Regions from separate parts of the Shewanella sp. SNU WT4 genome, predicted to be linked through region 1. Evidence: predicted binding sites of a transcription regulator. Region 1 holds the regulator's gene; each other region holds the start of a gene.
What was found. The regulator NrdR, encoded in region 1, represses ribonucleotide reductase genes. The targets are predictions, from matches to a motif close to AAACACNANATNTNGTGTTT.

Region 1 (5,874 bases):
TATTAAACTTATCATTGATTTATGCCTTTTTTCAATGATTGATTGCCTGAGGGTTTCCTACCTCTTTGGTCTTATTCGCTGATATCGCAGGCCAAAGAGTCGCATGTGATTGCTAGCCCGCATTTACCTATGATCAGCAATAGAAGCAGGTTATGTGCTGTAATGGTTAAAAATATTAATGCCTTGTTGCGCATTGGTGTCGCTTATCTTGTTGAAAGTCGTTAATATTTGCTGCCGAACCTTGTCGGTATGCAATAGGAATGCACCAAAGTGGGTAATCTTAGACGTAGCCGTTATCGCCCGATTTTCCTCTTAAGTTTGATTTTAATGCTTAACGCATGCGCCGCACCTTTGCTGTTAATGTCACCGCAAGGGCAATTGATGTGGGCGTTGTTTAAACCGTTAGTGGGGTTAGACCCTAATGATGTGGGCTTATTTGAGCAGCCTTTGATTAAAGATAGGATGCAAGCTTTACTGGGATCTCAGTATGAAAATACTATGCAGGTACTAAGCACAGCCACAGAAATTCAGCAGCAAGGGCCACTGTTTTATGTAATCGCCAATCACAGTCCTATTCCTGAATTTGCCGAGGAGGCTGGATTAGTGTGGAACGCAGATACCAATCAATTGGCGATTATGTTGGTGACAGGCGGCTCGCCGCAAATTATTGCAGAGCAACTGGTCGATAAAAAGATGGCTATCTTTGGCGGCGAACAAGTGGCGGGATTGGCGCCCATATGGCCAAGTGAATTAATGGGCTTTGCGGAACTCGCTGCGCCTAATTAAGGTCAATCGAGCTGATTGGCATTCATTGCCATTATTTAGGCCTTAGGGTGCCATCACGCTAAGGCCTGTACTTATTAGTACTATTGCTATTAAAACGACAGTTAATAGTTTTAATCTTTCGCCACTGCTTAAGTAAGCTGCCAACAGCACTTTTGCTGGTTTTACCAATGGTTTGCATCTGCTTAAAGCTTGGCGCCATGGCTTGCGTTTGTTCCAGCTCGTTAATCATCACCATCCACAATTTGGCTGTCATTTGCGCATCGGCTAAAGCGCGGTGAAATACGCCATCATTATCTATCCTTTTAAAACGTACTAAATCCCCAAGCTTATGGGTGGGCGCCTCAGGAATGAGACGGCGAGCAATGAGCATGGAGCAAGCAAATTGGCCAGAATAGCTATGATTTATCCGCTCAAATTCAGCATCTAAAAAACGTTTATCGAACGAAGCGTTATGGGCCACGAGATGGCTGTCTCCCATAAAGCGCGCAAATTCACTCATCACTACATCGCTTTGGGGCGCAGTGCTTAGCATAGCGTTAGTAATGCCGGTATAACCTTCAATAAAACTGCTAACGCGGCAACCTGGATTAATCAGTTGCTGAAAGGTATCAACAACCTCGCCGTTAACTAATTTAACGGCGCCAATTTCGATGGCGCGATCACCTAAATTGGGCGATAAGCCTGTGGTTTCAAAGTCGAGAACGATAACCGAATGAGCAGGTGTAGCTGGCATAACAAGGAACCCTGATGGTGTGCATAAGTGAATAACGCGCGCAGTATATACTGCAATTGCGGCTTAAGGTCAGTTTTCAGAACACAGCGTTCAGGGCTAATGCAAGTATTTTCATGCGCTTCGGTCTGGGATTGTGACCCATAGCAGAGTAAACTAGCCGCCATTCGAGACGTATCCTACCTAATACCAAAGTTCACTTTGCTGCCGGAGTCGCTAATGCTGAAGAAAGACATGAATATTGCTGATTATGATCCACAATTGTTCGCCGCAATCGAGAACGAGACTCGTCGCCAAGAAGAACATATTGAGCTGATTGCATCAGAAAATTACACCAGCCCACGAGTCATGGAAGCGCAAGGTTCGCAGCTGACTAACAAGTACGCCGAAGGTTACCCAGAAAAGCGTTATTACGGTGGTTGTGAGTACGTTGATATCGTTGAAACCTTAGCCATTGAGCGCGCGAAAGAGTTATTTGGTGCCACCTATGCAAACGTGCAGCCGCATTCTGGCTCACAAGCTAACAGCGCAGTGTACATGGCGCTGTTGCAACCGGGTGACACTGTTCTTGGCATGAACTTGGCCCATGGCGGTCATTTAACTCATGGCTCACCAGTTAACTTCTCTGGCAAGCTGTACAACATCATTCCTTACGGCATAGATGAAACTGGTCATATTGATTATGACGAGATGGAACGCATAGCGATTGAGAAAAAGCCAAAGATGATGATTGGCGGTTTCTCTGCTTATTCAGGCATTGTCGATTGGGCAAGAATGCGTGCCATTGCTGATAAAATTGGCGCTTACCTGTTTGTGGACATGGCGCACGTAGCAGGTTTAGTGGCCGCGGGTGTTTATCCAGACCCATTACCGCACGCTCATGTTGTGACATCAACCACTCATAAAACCTTAGCGGGTCCACGCGGCGGTATTATTTTATCAGCCGCTAACGATGAAGACCTGTATAAGAAGCTGAACTCAGCCGTATTCCCAGGTGGTCAAGGTGGCCCGTTAATGCATGTTATCGCGGGTAAAGCGGTCGCCTTTAAAGAAGCACTAGAGCCAGAGTTTAAAATCTATCAACAGCAAGTAGTGCAGAATGCTAAAGCCATGGTGGCCGTATTCCTTGAGCGTGGTTACAAAATCGTCTCTGGCGGCACTGATAACCACTTAATGCTGGTGGACTTGATTGATAAAGGCATTACCGGTAAAGAAGCCGATGCGGCTTTGGGTCACGCTAACATTACTGTTAACAAGAACTCAGTACCTAATGATCCGCGTTCACCGTTTGTGACCTCTGGAATTCGTATCGGTACGCCAGCTATTACTCGCCGCGGTTTTAAAGTAGATGAAGCCAAGTTGCTGACAGCTTGGATCTGTGATGTGCTCGATGACGTCAACGATTTAGCCAAAATTGAGCAAGTAAAGCAGCAGGTGCTTGAATTGTGCGCTAGGTTCCCAGTTTACGGTTAACCTTGGGGTTGAAATGCGATAGACTCTAATGGCCGCCTTTTGCGGCCATTTTTTGTTTGTCGCTATCTTGCCCGGAGGCAAAATGCATTGTCCTTTTTGCAGCGCTACAGAGACTAAAGTTATCGACTCGCGTTTGGTGGCCGACGGTCATCAAGTTCGCCGTCGCCGCGAATGTACGCTGTGCCATGAACGCTTTACCACCTTTGAAGGCGCCGAATTAGTCATGCCGCGCGTGATTAAACGCGATGGCAGTCGCCAGCCATTTGATGAAGAAAAACTGCGTGGTGGAATGCTCCGTGCCGTAGAAAAACGGCCAGTGTCTATGGATCAACTCGAACAAGCCCTGACCAAGATTAAATCGCAACTTAGAGCGACCGGTGAGCGCGAAGTAAAATCTGAAATGATAGGTAACTTGATGATGGACCAATTAATGGTACTGGATAAAGTTGCTTATATTCGTTTTGCCTCAGTGTACCGCGCGTTTGAAGATGTTTCAGAATTTGGCGAAGCCATCGCTAAATTACAAAAATAGTAAATAAGGTTAGCTCAGTGAATAATCCCTGGTCTTTGCAAGATGTCGCTTGTATGAATCGCGCCTTACTCTTAGCCGCTAAGGGACGCTATACCACAGCGCCTAACCCCAATGTGGGCTGCGTCATCAGTTTGCAAGGCCAGATTGTCGGTGAAGGTTATCATCAACGCGCCGGTGGCCCTCATGCTGAAGTATTTGCACTGCGTGAAGCCCAAGGTAAAACTCAAGGCGCTACAGCTTATGTGACCTTAGAGCCTTGCAGCCATTATGGCCGCACCCCGCCTTGCGCTTTAGCCTTAATTGAGGCCGGCGTTACGCGAGTCGTGATTGCTATGGTAGACCCTAATCCACAAGTTGCTGGTAAAGGCGTGGCCTTACTGGAGCAAGCTGGCATAAAGGTTGACATCGGCCTTGGGAGCGAGGCATCAAGGCAGTTAAATCTAGGCTTTTTGCACCGCATGGAAACAGGCCTTGCCCGAGTTAGTATTAAGCTTGCCGCCAGTTTAGATGGTAAAACTGCCTTAAGAAATGGCGTATCTAAATGGATCACAGGTCCTGAATCAAGGCGTGACGTGCAGCGCATGCGCGCTCGTCACGGGGCGCTGATTACTGGTATAGAAACTGTTTTAGCCGATGATCCAACGCTTACTGTGCGCCATCAAGAGTTAGGCGAATTAAGCAAGCATTTAGCGGCAGAAGATGTGATTCAACCTGTGCGCGTGGTACTCGACAGTCAAGCGCGCTTGCCCGCCAGCGCCCGTTTATTTAGTGCGCCAAGTCCGATAATTTTGGTGTCTGTGGCAGATTATGCTGATAGCACTAAGCAAAATTGGCCTGCACACGTCAGCCATTGGCGCTGTCATGGCGATGATGATGGCCGCATTAATTTGCGCCTCTTGATTGAAAAACTGAGCGTGCAGCACCATTCCATTATGATAGAAGCGGGCGCAACCTTAGCGGGCGCCTTTATTGACCAAGGTTTGGTCGATGAACTGGTGTTATATCAAGCCATTAAAATTTTAGGTAGTCAGGGACGCAATCTAGTCAATCTCTCTGATTACAGTTGTCTAGATGACACGCCGCGCTGCCAATTGCTCGATGAGCGCGCCATAGGTGCAGATAGACGCTTAACCTTAGGTTTCCTTTTAAAATCAGCCCATACAGGCGAGTAACTAAAGATGTTTACAGGAATTATTGAAGCGGTAGGGACGTTACGTCAGTTAAACCGCCGGGGTGATGATATTCGCCTCAATGTCGCCAGTGGTAAGCTTGATTTAAGCGATGTGAAATTAGGTGACAGCATTGCCACCAATGGTGTGTGTTTGACTGTAGTGGAATGCTTAAGCGATGGTTATGTTGCCGATATTTCAGCCGAAACCGTAAGTTTAACCGGCTTTGCCCATTATCAAGTAGGCACTAAGGTAAACCTTGAAAAAGCTGTTATGCCAACTACCCGCTTAGGCGGTCACATGGTCAGCGGCCATGTAGATGGCGTTGCCCGTGTGGTTGAGCGCAGCATTCGCGGCAAAGCGATTGAATTCTGGTTAGAAGCCCCCGCATCGTTAGCGCGTTATATTGCGCATAAAGGTTCAATTACCATTGATGGCGTGAGCTTAACTGTCAATGAAGTGATGGATGCCCGTTTTCGTTTGACGATTGTGCCGCATACTGCAGGTGAAACCACCTTAGTGAATTTGGCAGTAGGGGCGAGCGTTAATATAGAAGTGGATTTAGTGGCGCGCTATTTAGAGCGCTTGTTACAGGCTCCAGCCGAGGCATCCTCCTCTGGAGTGACCATGGAGTTACTGGCAAGATCGGGATTCATGCGCTAAGTCGCCCCATTTTGTTAAGTGCAGTCAATTCTTTATTTTATAAATACAAATAGGTCTTAACGATGGCGCTACACAGCATAGAAGAAATCATTGAAGATATCCGTCTTGGTAAAATGGTCATCCTTATGGATGATGAAGACAGAGAAAATGAAGGCGATTTGATTATGGCGGCCGAAAAGGTCACGCCACAAGCTATCAACTTTATGGCCACTTATGGCCGTGGTCTGATTTGCCAAACCATGACTAAGGCGCGTTGTCAGCAGTTAGATTTACCGTTAATGGTGACTAACAATAATGCTCAATTCTCGACCAACTTTACTGTGTCGATTGAAGCCGCCGAAGGCGTGACCACAGGCATTAGTGCCCACGATCGCGCTGTGACTGTATTAGCTGCTGTTGCTAAAGACGCTAAAGCCTCTGATCTAGTCCAACCTGGTCATATCTTCCCATTAATGGCCCAAGATGGCGGCGTATTAACCCGCGCTGGTCACACTGAAGCTGGTTGCGATTTAGCGCGCTTA
Region 2 (5,874 bases), 390 kb from region 1:
ACTTGCAAAGGCACTCGCTCAACGACATTGATACCAATATCTTTAAGCGCGTTTACTTTTCTTGGGTTATTGGTCATTAACTTAACCTGAGCTATGCCTAAATGCGCGAACATAGGCGCTATCATGTCATAGCGGCGCATATCGGCTTCAAAGCCCAGCATCTCATTAGCTTCAACGGTATTAGCGCCTTTATCTTGCAATTCATAAGCGCGAATTTTGTTGAGTAAGCCAATACCGCGGCCTTCTTGACGCAAATAAAGAATAAATCCTTGACCCGCTTCGGCAATATTTTGCATCGCCGTTTGTAACTGAAAACCACAATCACAACGTAAGCTAAACAGCGCATCACCAGTCAAACATTCAGAATGCACTCGGCCCAACACTGGAGTGTCTAACGACCACTCACCAAAAGTTAACGCCACATGCTCTTTGCCGGTTTCAGTATCTTCAAAACCATGCATAGCAAAAACGCCCCAAGGGGTGGGTAATTTTGAGGTGGCGACATAATTAATCGACATGTAAAAACCTTAACGACAACTCTATCCGTTGAATTCTATCCAATCCATTGAAGAGAAATCCTTTTAATAATTGAGTGTTGTCATCAACAATGGTGTGGTTTCACACATAGACACAACACTCACTGACACGCTTACTCTGTGGACGCCTCACATCCTAGACGTCAACTCATGGCGCGTTGATTAGAATGCACTAGGAGCGTAACCAGTCACTTTAGTTAAGCCCATTTGACGGCCTAATTTAGTCATAGGATGAACAACGACTAAGTCTTTTACCGTCTTTTTCAGCTGGCCCATATTGGCTTGCTCTTGTGAAGTCAATTCACGCTTGAATGGCAAGTTCTTGATGTCTTGCCCTTCTTTATTCAGCAAACGATCTTGTTGGCCTTTAATGCTACCAATACGCTTAGTCACTGTGGCGATTTCACGTTTAAACTGCAGAATTACGCCAGCATCACCGCGCTGTTCAGCCACGGCCAGTTTACGACGAAACTTGTCCAGCTTGTCATTGAGCTGTTGCAGTTCTTCTTTCAAATTCATCTTGATACCTTAGGGATGGAAAATACAGCAATCAATAGCTGTTTGTGCGCTGATTATAACACTGCCTGTCGCTTGAGAAACAGTCTGATTTATACCTCAGGGCTGGAGTTTACCGTCAAATAGTGAATTTGCTGATTACTTGAGCCCCGAAAACGCAAACTCGGATCGGCCAAGGCTTGCTCAAATTTACCATCCACCAGCACATCGATGAGTGCCACCACGCGTTCTTGCGCGGCGCTTAAGCTCGATAATTCATAGCCAGTCCATAGCCACACATCTTTGCCAGGGCAATGTTCACGCACTTGCAATAATAAGTGTTCAATGGCGGCTAAATTCGCCGGATGCAAAGGATCGCCGCCACTTAATGACAAACCACGGCGTTTAATACGCTCATCGTTTAAATCGTTAATGATTTGCGTAACCATGGCGTCATCAAAATAATGCCCAGAATTGAGTCCCCAGGTGCTTTGGTTGTAGCAACCACGGCATTGATGCTCGCAGCCCGACACAAATAAGGTGGCGCGCGTGCCGGGACCATTAATCACATCGAGCGGAAAATATTGATGATAATTCATAATAACCTCAAAGGGCGCCTAAGGCGCCCTGTGGATGAATAGCAAAAGTAAACCTAGCCTTTATAAGTGTTTAACGCGGCGCTTCACTTCTTCTTGCTTACCATAGTTAAATGGACGCGCATCTGGGCTACCTAAATACCCACATACGCGGCGTGTCACTGACACTCGGCTCGGCTCATGGTTACCACACTTAGGGCAAGTAAAGCCTTTGCTGGTACAGCTAAATTCGCCAGTAAAACCGCAGTCATAACATTCATCGATTGGCGTGTTAGTGCCATAATATGGCACGCGGGAATAACTGTAATCCCACACATCTTCCAGCGCTTCAATGTTGTGCTGCATATTTGGGTATTCGCCGTAGCAAATAAAACCACCACTGGCGATTTCTGGATAAGCGCGCTCGAACTCTAATTTGTCATAAGGGTTCACCGCTTTTTCCACATCCAGATGGAAGCTGTTGGTGTAATAGCCTTTATCTGTCACACCGGTCACAACGCCAAACTCTTTGGTGTCGATTTTGGCAAAGCGGCTACATAAGCTCTCACTTGGAGTACTGTATAAGCTAAAACCATAGCCAGTTTCTTCTTTCCAGCTATCGGTAGCATTGCGTAAGTATTGCACCACTTCAATGGCTTTTTGACGCAACACTTCACTGTCGTACACATGACCTTGCCCCACATACAAGGCATTAATGGTTTCATGTAAGCCAATAAAACCTAATGAAATAGAGGCGCGGCCATTTTTGAAAATTGGCGCGATATCATCATCAGGCCCTAAACGTACGCCGCACGCGCCTTCCATATAAAGAATTGGAGCGACACGGGCTTTAACGCCATTTAAGCGCTCAATGCGCGAATCTAAGGCGCGGCGTGCCACCAGCAAACGCGCGTCTAAAATTTTATAAAACTCAGCTTCATCGCCCTTAGCTTGTAAGGCAATGCGCGGTAAGTTTAAGCTCACAACACCGAGGTTATTACGGCCTTCGTGAATGAGCTCACCGTTTTCTTCATAGGTACCAAGGAAGCTGCGACAGCCCATAGGCGTTTTAAATGAGCCGGTGACGCGCTCAACTTGCTCGTAGTTTAAGATATCAGGGTACATGCGCATGGTGGCGCACTCTAACGCTAACTTCTTGATGTCATAGTTAACATCACTGGCTTTATGGTTAACACCATCACGAATGGCGAAGACTAATTTAGGGAATACCGCTGTTTTACGGTTTTTACCTAAACCACCAATGCGTACTTTCATCATAGATTGCTGGATTAAGCGTGATTCCCAGCTAGTCCCTAAACCAAAACCAAAGGTCACAAACGGCGTTTGGCCATTAGCAGTATGCAAGGTATTGACTTCATACTCTAACGATTGAAAAGCGTCATAACATTCTTTTTCAGTTTGCGCGCGGGCAAAAGCGACAGGATCGGCTATCTGCCACTCTGTGCCTATAGCTAAATGCTTTTGATAACTCTTAGTCACAAATGGCGCTAACACTTCATCGATACGGTTAATCGTGGTGCCGCCGTAAATATGGCTCGCCACCTGCGCAATGATTTGCGCCGTCACGGCAGTCGCGGTTGAAATCGATTTAGGCGTATCAATTTCAGCATTACCCATCTTAAACCCTTGAGTTAACATGCCGGTCAAGTCAATCAGCATACAGTTAAACATTGGGAAGAATGGCGAGTAATCTAAGTCGTGGAAGTGGATTTCACCCGCTTCGTGCGCGGCGACTACATCTTTTGGTAATAAATAGCGAGTGGCATAATGCTTAGCCACGATACCGGCTAACAGGTCTCTTTGAGTCGGAATAACCTTGGCATCTTTATTGGCATTTTCATTTAATAGCGCTGGATTGCTTTGCTCAACTAAGCCTTTAATCTCAAGATTCAGGCGACTGGTAGATTCACGCTGCACATCACGGTCATGGCGATATTCAATATAATGGCGCGCCACTTCCTTGTACGGGCCTTCCATCAGCGCATTTTCTACCGCATCTTGAAGACAAGCAATTTCTACTTCAGCCAAATGGGCAACAGCACCACTTACGCCTGCAGCAACCGCAACCGCATATTCATCATCTTGTATGCCAGCTGAGCAAGCTGCCGCCATTACTGCATCCTTGATCCTGGCTTCGTCAAACAAAGTACGGCAACCGTCTCGCTTAATCACTACTGGCATTATGATTTATCTCTCCACGCTATGATGAAAATACGCACTATATGTAGTGGCATTTAAAACTACAGACACAATATGTAGCGTATTAAGCGCCAAGCTGACAGAAAAAACATTGATCCAGATCATGCAAATTGTGTGATGGCTGCAACACTGCCCTATTAGTGATGCCCCGAGCACTGTTTGCCAAACTGCTACTTGACCCTAAGCATTTCTCGGAGTAATAGCGTCATTATTGCTGTTATTTTGGGCGTGAAAGCGACTTTGAATTGAAACGAACAAACGGCGAAACCAATAAGAAAATAGCGAAACACGCTGATGGCGACGCTTGTGGGCAATGAAAATGATGGCTAAGAATGATGGCGATTAATTGGATTGAGTAGAGTGAGTAGATTGAGTACTAACATATGTGCCTAGCGGCAATGACTCTGCCACTAAGCACTTTTAATCATAAAAATATGAGTAACTCTCTAGTGGCCGCTTAATGCGGCTTCAATCAAATGGGCAGCCTCAATCACAGCTTGCTCACCAGCGGCAATCGCTTCACTGGCGCGATGAAATTCCATAGTGCCAATATCTGCCACTTTCGGGGCTAAACAGATATCCGGCGGGTCGCCCATTAAGCGCGCGCGTTTATGGCGCATTTCTAAGATTTCCATAGATTGCGACATCACAGCTAACATGCCAGGATCGCCAAAGCTTTGGCTGAGACTTAGCTTATCGGTTAAGCCCGACACATACTCTTTGCCTTTGGCGAGTAAATCCATAAAGCGTGCGCCCTTATGGCCAGCATTATCCACTGCATCTTGGGCACATGGAGTACTCGACATCATTTGCACTGGCAATACCTGCATGCGAGTGCGCTTATAGGCACTTAAATCAACCGCAATCACAATATCGACATCCATGGCTCTAGCCACAGATACAGGCACAGGGTTAACCACAGCGCCATCCACCAGCCAGCGTTGATTTAAGCGCACTGGCGATAAAATTCCCGGCATTGAGCAAGAAGCGCGCACGGCTTGGCGCAAGTCACCTTGTTGAAACCAAATTTCTTGGCCGGTATAAAGGTCAGTTGCTACCGCTGTAAACGGGCGTTTTAAGTCTTCGATCTTAACCGCGCCAATACTGGCCTGCATTTGATCAAATACCTTTTCACCGCCCATTAAGCCGCCTTTACGCCAGCTTAAATCCATCATGCCGAGCACGTCCCACGATGAGAAACCTTCCACCCATGATTGCAATTGCTCTAAATGATCATTGGCATAGGCCGCGCCCACTAACGAGCCAATGGAGCAACCCGCCACTTTATCTGGCTCAATGCCCATCTTCTTTAAGCCATTAAGCACACCAATATGTGCCCAACCTTTGGCGGCACCACTGCCAAGGGCTAAGCCTATGGTTGCGCGTTTTTTGCTTTGCATTGGTTTATTCATCCTAGCTAATCAAACTTGGCGCCATGTATACCATAGCTAGCAAAAGGCACAAGCCTTAGCTGTGATTATCCATCATTGCTGGTGCCAGACAGGCTTTGGGTTTACAATATTGGGTCAATTTTTTAAGGAGTTTTCTTTTGCACTTTACCGATTTTTCCCTTGATAAACGCTTAATGACGAGTCTTGAGCATATGGGGTTAACCACTCCAACCGACGTCCAGGCTCAGGCCATTCCAGTCGCTATGGCTGGCAAGGATTTAATGGTCTCGTCAAAAACGGGATCGGGTAAAACATTGGCGTTTTTATTACCGGCAATGCAAAGGATTATTTCTACCCGCGCACTGAATAAAAAAGACCCTCGGGTACTGATTTTACTGCCAACTCGCGAACTAGCTCATCAGGTGTATAGCCAATTACGCTTACTGATTGCTAATACCCAATATAAAGCGGTTAGCATTTTAGGCGGTGAGAACTTTAACGATCAGGCCAAAGCGCTTGCCCGCGAACCGCATTTTATTGTGGCAACCCCAGGGCGCATTGCCGATCACTTGCAAAAACGTCATTTATTTTTAAATGGCTTAGAGTTGCTGATCTTAGATGAAGCCGACCGTATGCTTGATTTAGGTTTTGCGCCGC
Region 3 (5,874 bases), 960 kb from region 1:
ATCTGGTTGCGGCTTTAAACTTAGCATTAAACGATGCAGGTTTAGCGCCGGCACCCTATCAGCAAGTAAAAAGCGCTGCGTCGCACGGGTCAATGGCATTAGTGAATGCGGCGGCGCCCCATCTTCAGCAAGGTGAAAAACTTGCCATTCAGCACGATTTATTACAGCACTACCAGCGCATTAATGGCCAATACAGTGAGTTTTTCGAGGGTATGGAGCACTTAATCCACACTTTAACCACGCTTGGGATACCGCAAGGCATAGTCACTAATAAACATGCGCGCTTTAGTCGTCCCTTGTGTCAGCACTTAAATCTGACCGTAACTATGCAAGCTATTGTCAGTGGCGATTCCTGCCTGCAGCCTAAACCGCATCCAGCGCCTATGTTACTAGCTGCGTCACAACTTGGATGCCGACCCGAACACATTCTTTATCTTGGCGATGCCGCGCGGGATATGGAAGCTGCGGTTAATGCCGGCATGATCCCGGCGCTCGCCTTGTGGGGCTATTTAGGTGATGAGGATCATCACTCGTGGCCGAGCCGATTACAGTTTAATCACCCTCAAGAACTCGAGCATTTTTTACAACTAAACCTTAGCCAATAGCGATCATTTTTAGATCAGCTCAAGCGCTCGGATTGGTCATTTTAGTGGCGGTTAATTCGCTTTAAATTTTCGGCTTTTTTTCGGGGTTTTAAAGTTATTCACCGCACAGTTCAGCAATAATTCAGGTTTAGGGTTAGTCACCACTAACCCCAAATTCTACCCCCACCTTATCCACAAGAAACCCCCAACTTATAGTGCTTGCAAATAGCCATTAACCTCATTATCTTGTACCTCAAGTTCCAAAATACACCCATATGTTGTGTGTTCAGTTAAAAAGACACCACAAGATAAATACTGGATTTTTTTGTCCTGTAGTAGTTTTCTCCTCGGTTCTGAACGGCAAATGGATTTGTTTACCTCGCAACAATATATGTATTTTATTAATCAAAATTTCAAGGCTAATCGTTAATGAACAGCAATATGACAGTCACAAAACGCAGTGGTGAACGTGAGAACATAGATCTCGACAAGATCCACAGAGTGATCACCTGGGCAGCAAAAGGACTTCACAATGTCTCGGTATCTGAGGTGGAACTACGTTCTCACCTACAGTTTTTTGACGGCATTCCAACGGAAGCCATTCATGAAACCATTATCAAGGCCGCCGCAGATTTAATCTCTCCAGAATCGCCTGATTACCAATTTTTGGCAGCGCGTTTGGCCATTTTCCATTTGCGCAAAAAAGCTTATGGTCAATTTGAGCCACCTAAGCTTTATAACCATATCGTTAAGCTGGTTGAGCTCGGTAAATATGACGCTCACATCTTAAATGACTATAGCCGTGAAGAAATTGATATCCTCGATGGCTATGTGGATCACTGGCGTGACATGAACTTCTCCTATGCTGCCGTTAAGCAGCTTGAGGGCAAGTATTTAGTTCAGAACCGTGTAACAGGAGAAGTTTATGAAAGCACTCAGTTTTTATACATACTGGTTGCTGCCTGTTTATTCGCTGAATATCCAAAAGAGACTCGCTTAACTTACATCAAGAGTTTTTATGATGCGGTATCGACTTTTAAGATTTCACTGCCAACGCCAATCATGTCAGGCGTGCGCACTCCTACCCGTCAGTTCAGCTCATGTGTACTGATTGAGTGTGGTGATAGCTTAGATTCAATTAACGCCACTGCGTCATCCATTGTTAAGTATGTTAGTCAGCGCGCTGGTATCGGCATTAACGCCGGCCGTATTCGCGCCTTAGGTAGTTCAATTCGTGGCGGTGAAGCTTTCCATACCGGTTGCTTACCTTTTTATAAGTATTTTCAAACTGCGGTTAAGTCATGTTCACAAGGTGGCGTTCGCGGCGGCGCAGCGACCCTCTTCTACCCTATGTGGCACTTAGAAGTGGAATCCCTACTGGTACTTAAAAACAACCGCGGCGTTGAAGAAAACCGTGTTCGTCACTTAGACTACGGCGTACAAATTAACAAGCTGATGTATACCCGTTTAGTTAAAGGCGAGCACATTAGCCTATTTAGCCCATCGGATGTACCTGGCTTATACGACGCTTTCTTTGAAGATCAAGACGAGTTTGAGCGTTTATATCTTAAGTACGAGCAAGATGCTGCTATCCGTAAGCGCCAAATTCGCGCGGCTGACTTGTTTTCATTGATGATGCAAGAGCGTGCGTCTACTGGTCGTATTTACATTCAAAACGTCGATCATTGTAATACCCACAGCCCATTCGACTCAAAAGTAGCGCCAATTCGCCAATCAAACTTATGTTTGGAAATTGCGTTGCCAACTAAGCCAATGACCAATATCGATGATACCAATGGCGAAATCGCCCTGTGTACCTTATCGGCATTAAACTTAGGCGCGATTGAAAGTCTGGATGAGTTAGAAGGGTTAGCTGATTTAGCCGTTCGCGCATTAGATAACTTGCTTGATTATCAAGATTATCCAATTAAGGCCGCTGAATTGGCGTCAATGAATCGCCGAACTTTAGGTATAGGCGTCATTAACTTTGCCAATTATTTAGCCAAGAATAACTTAAAGTACTCTGATGGCAGTGCTAATGCCCTCACCCACAGAACTTTTGAAGCTATTCAGTTCTATTTGCTTAAAGCATCTATGTTATTGGCTAAAGAAAAAGGCGCTTGTCCATTATTCCATGAGACGACTTACTCTCAAGGTATTTTGCCAATCGATACCTACAAGCGTGATTTAGACGTTATTTGCAGCGAACCATTACACCTTGATTGGGAAAGCTTACGCCAAGACATAGTCAAGCATGGCTTACGTAACTCGACCTTATCAGCGTTAATGCCATCAGAAACTTCATCGCAAATTTCTAACGCGACTAATGGTATTGAACCACCACGAGGCCTTATCAGCGTTAAAGCCAGTAAAGATGGACAGCTGAAGCAAGTAGTGCCTGATTTTGACCAATTACGTGATAAGTATGAGTTGTTATGGCAAATGCCATCGAACGAAGGTTATCTGCAATTAGTCGGCATTATGCAAAAGTTTGTTGACCAAGCGATTTCAGCCAACACAAACTATGACCCAGCTAAATTTGACAGTCACAAGGTACCGATGAAATTGCTGTTAAAGGATTTGCTCACTACCTATAAACTCGGTATTAAAACCCTGTATTATCATAACACTCGTGATGGTGCTTCTGATAAATACGACGACATCTCTAGCGTTGAAGCTGAAGATGATGGTTGTGCCGGTGGCGCGTGTAAAATTTAACTTTATTTGCTAGATGGGGCCTTAACGGCCCCTTTGATTGGGATCCCTATAATGGCTTACAGCACTTTTTGTCAAACTCCGAATGATGCGACTAAAGAACCTATGTTCTTTGGCCAACCTGTCAACGTTGCCCGTTACGACATTCAAAAATATGAAGTTTTTGAACGCCTGATTGAAAAGCAGTTATCGTTTTTCTGGCGTCCTGAAGAAGTCGACGTTAGCCGTGACAACATAGATTTTGGTAAATTGCCGGATCACGAACAACATATCTTCTTGTCTAACCTTAAGTACCAAACCTTATTAGACTCGATTCAAGGTCGTTCGCCAAACGTGGCATTTTTGCCCTTGGTATCACTGCCAGAGTTAGAAACTTGGATTGAAACTTGGTCATTCTCTGAAACCATTCATTCACGGTCATACACTCATATCATTCGTAACATCACCAATGATCCAGCCAAGATCTTTGATGATATTTTGGTAAATAAAGAGATTTTAAAGCGCGCTGGCGATATTTCTGATTTTTACGATACCTTAATTCGTCAAACTCAAGCCTATGAATTGCATGGTGAAGGCACTCACCTGATCGATGGAAAAGAAGTCACCATCAGCAGACGTGCACTCAAAAAATCACTGTATTTATGCATGATGGCGGTGAACGCCCTTGAAGCTATTCGTTTCTATGTCAGCTTTGCTTGCTCATTTGCCTTTGCTGAACGCCGCTTAATGGAAGGCAACGCTAAAATCATTCGCTTAATTGCTCGTGATGAAGCGCTCCACTTAAATGGTACCCAGCATATTATTAAACTGATGCAAGCGGGTAAAGATGACCCTGAAATGGGTGAAATTGCCATTGAATCTATGTCTGAATGCTATGACATCTTCCTGCGCGCCGCTGAACAAGAAAAAGAATGGGCTAAGTATCTGTTTAAAGATGGCTCTATGATTGGTCTTAATGAGCAAATTCTTTGTCAATATGTGGAATTCATCACTAACGAACGGATGCGCTCAGTGAACTTACCGCAGCCTTATGCTGAACAGTCGAATCCACTGCCGTGGATGAAAAACTGGTTAGAAAGTGATGCGGTGCAAGTTGCCCCACAAGAAGTTGAAGTATCATCCTACTTAGTAGGACAAATCGATGCCGCCCTCGATGACAAAGACTTCCTCGACTTCGATCTTTAACAAAGATCCTATTATCAGCCTTCAAGGTCAGCCGACGTTATTATTTACCTCGGCGCATCAGACCTTGTTGGCTGCGCTAGAAGCTAAGCAAGTGGCAATTTTTTCTGAGTGTCGCAGCGGCTATTGTGGCGCGTGTAAGACGCGGGTGTTAAGTGGTCAAGTAGACTATATTACCCCGCCATTGGCGCAATTACGCCCCGATGAATGCTTGCCTTGTTGCTGTCGACCGCTCACGAATGTCAATCTGGATTTATCCAGTGTCGGCGTCAAAGTTATTCGTAAACGCCATTATCCAGGCCTTGATTTATGCAAACTGTCCAGTGCTGACAAGCGTAATAAAATGGTTTCAGAAGGTATCGACAAGACTTAATAAATGTCGATTATTGCAGCAAGTTAACTTAGAAACCGCGATTTTCATTCCCCAAATGGCCTTTTTATAGTATAAGCATCCTCATTATTGTTCGAGTGGAACCACCATGTCTGATAAATTCTTTTTTAAAGGCCGTAAAACGCCTAAGCCTCAATATGGCGAAAGCGGTTATAACACCAAGCGCACCTTAAAACCTGGCACTGACGTCAATCCATTAGTGTTAGTGGTTGCTGATGAAGCAAGACAGCAACAAGTTCAACAACTGTTGGATGAGCATAAATTAATAGGTTTAATTACTATTGATGCAACTCAAGCTGAAGATATCCGTCAGTTAGATGTGATTATCAACAAGCCTACCACGCAAACAGTTGATGCCAAGCCTAACCGTAATGAGCCTTGCCCATGTGGCAGTAAGCAAAAATACAAAAAGTGCTGCGGCGCTAACTAATAAAAAAGCATTGCCTCGGCAATGCTTTTTTATTGGCATCCTTTAAAAGTGAATTTATCTATAAGCCCTCCAAAGTAGACAACAATAAAAAGCCCAGCAACGGCTGGGCTCATTTCCAAATAGCTATTACATTAAAGTTCGATATCAATCCACACTAAACGATGATCTGATGATACATCCTTGCCTTTGCCATATCTCCCAATGCGTTCATCATTGACTAACTTGTAATTGTCATCAGAACTGATTGGCCAAAAGATGCCGGAATCAGTGACATTGAGATCAACCGATGGCGTCACATGATCGACTCGTAAGCCAAAGGTACTGGTGATCATCTCAGGATACGGGGACGATGCAATATCTTTGCGACATTCACCGCTTGATAAACATTCTGGGCCGCCAAAGCTCTTAGGAGCATAAATGCCAGTGCTAGCGTAGTGATTAACTTTAGCGTGGTTTAATAAGGCGCGAATAGCCGTTAAATCGCCATCACCATTTTCTGGATCAGCGTTTAAATCACCCAGGACGACAAACGATTCGCCATTAGCTAAACCACCTACTAAGCCTTTATCATC

Region 2: nrdD (anaerobic ribonucleoside-triphosphate reductase) is a predicted target of NrdR. The motif match lies at 3,841-3,860, and genes of this name have one in related genera.
Region 3: nrdA (class 1a ribonucleoside-diphosphate reductase subunit alpha) is a predicted target of NrdR. The motif match lies at 786-805, and genes of this name have one in related genera.

What each region holds. Positions count from the first base shown of each region.
Region 1 covers NZ_CP041151.1:1,472,718-1,478,591, forward strand. Annotated here, with positions in the region: partial or broken gene FJQ87_RS06710 (hypothetical protein) at 328-678, shown strand; gene FJQ87_RS06715 (3'-5' exonuclease) at 845-1,519, opposite strand; gene glyA (serine hydroxymethyltransferase) at 1,736-2,989, shown strand; gene nrdR (transcriptional regulator NrdR) at 3,072-3,521, shown strand; gene ribD (bifunctional diaminohydroxyphosphoribosylaminopyrimidine deaminase/5-amino-6-(5-phosphoribosylamino)uracil reductase RibD) at 3,575-4,693, shown strand; gene FJQ87_RS06735 (riboflavin synthase) at 4,700-5,353, shown strand; gene ribBA (bifunctional 3,4-dihydroxy-2-butanone-4-phosphate synthase/GTP cyclohydrolase II) at 5,416-5,874, shown strand, end outside.
Region 2 covers NZ_CP041151.1:1,857,959-1,863,832, reverse strand. Annotated here, with positions in the region: gene ribA (GTP cyclohydrolase II) at 1-518, opposite strand, end outside; gene FJQ87_RS08320 (YibL family ribosome-associated protein) at 699-1,055, opposite strand; gene nrdG (anaerobic ribonucleoside-triphosphate reductase-activating protein) at 1,145-1,630, opposite strand; gene nrdD (anaerobic ribonucleoside-triphosphate reductase) at 1,691-3,808, opposite strand; gene rssA (patatin-like phospholipase RssA) at 4,273-5,226, opposite strand; gene FJQ87_RS08300 (DEAD/DEAH box helicase) at 5,376-5,874, shown strand, end outside.
Region 3 covers NZ_CP041151.1:2,434,908-2,440,781, forward strand. Annotated here, with positions in the region: gene FJQ87_RS10930 (HAD-IA family hydrolase) at 1-605, shown strand, start outside; gene nrdA (class 1a ribonucleoside-diphosphate reductase subunit alpha) at 1,014-3,302, shown strand; gene nrdB (class Ia ribonucleoside-diphosphate reductase subunit beta) at 3,354-4,484, shown strand; gene yfaE (class I ribonucleotide reductase maintenance protein YfaE) at 4,453-4,854, shown strand; gene FJQ87_RS10950 (PBPRA1643 family SWIM/SEC-C metal-binding motif protein) at 4,961-5,302, shown strand; gene FJQ87_RS10955 (endonuclease/exonuclease/phosphatase family protein) at 5,434-5,874, opposite strand, start outside.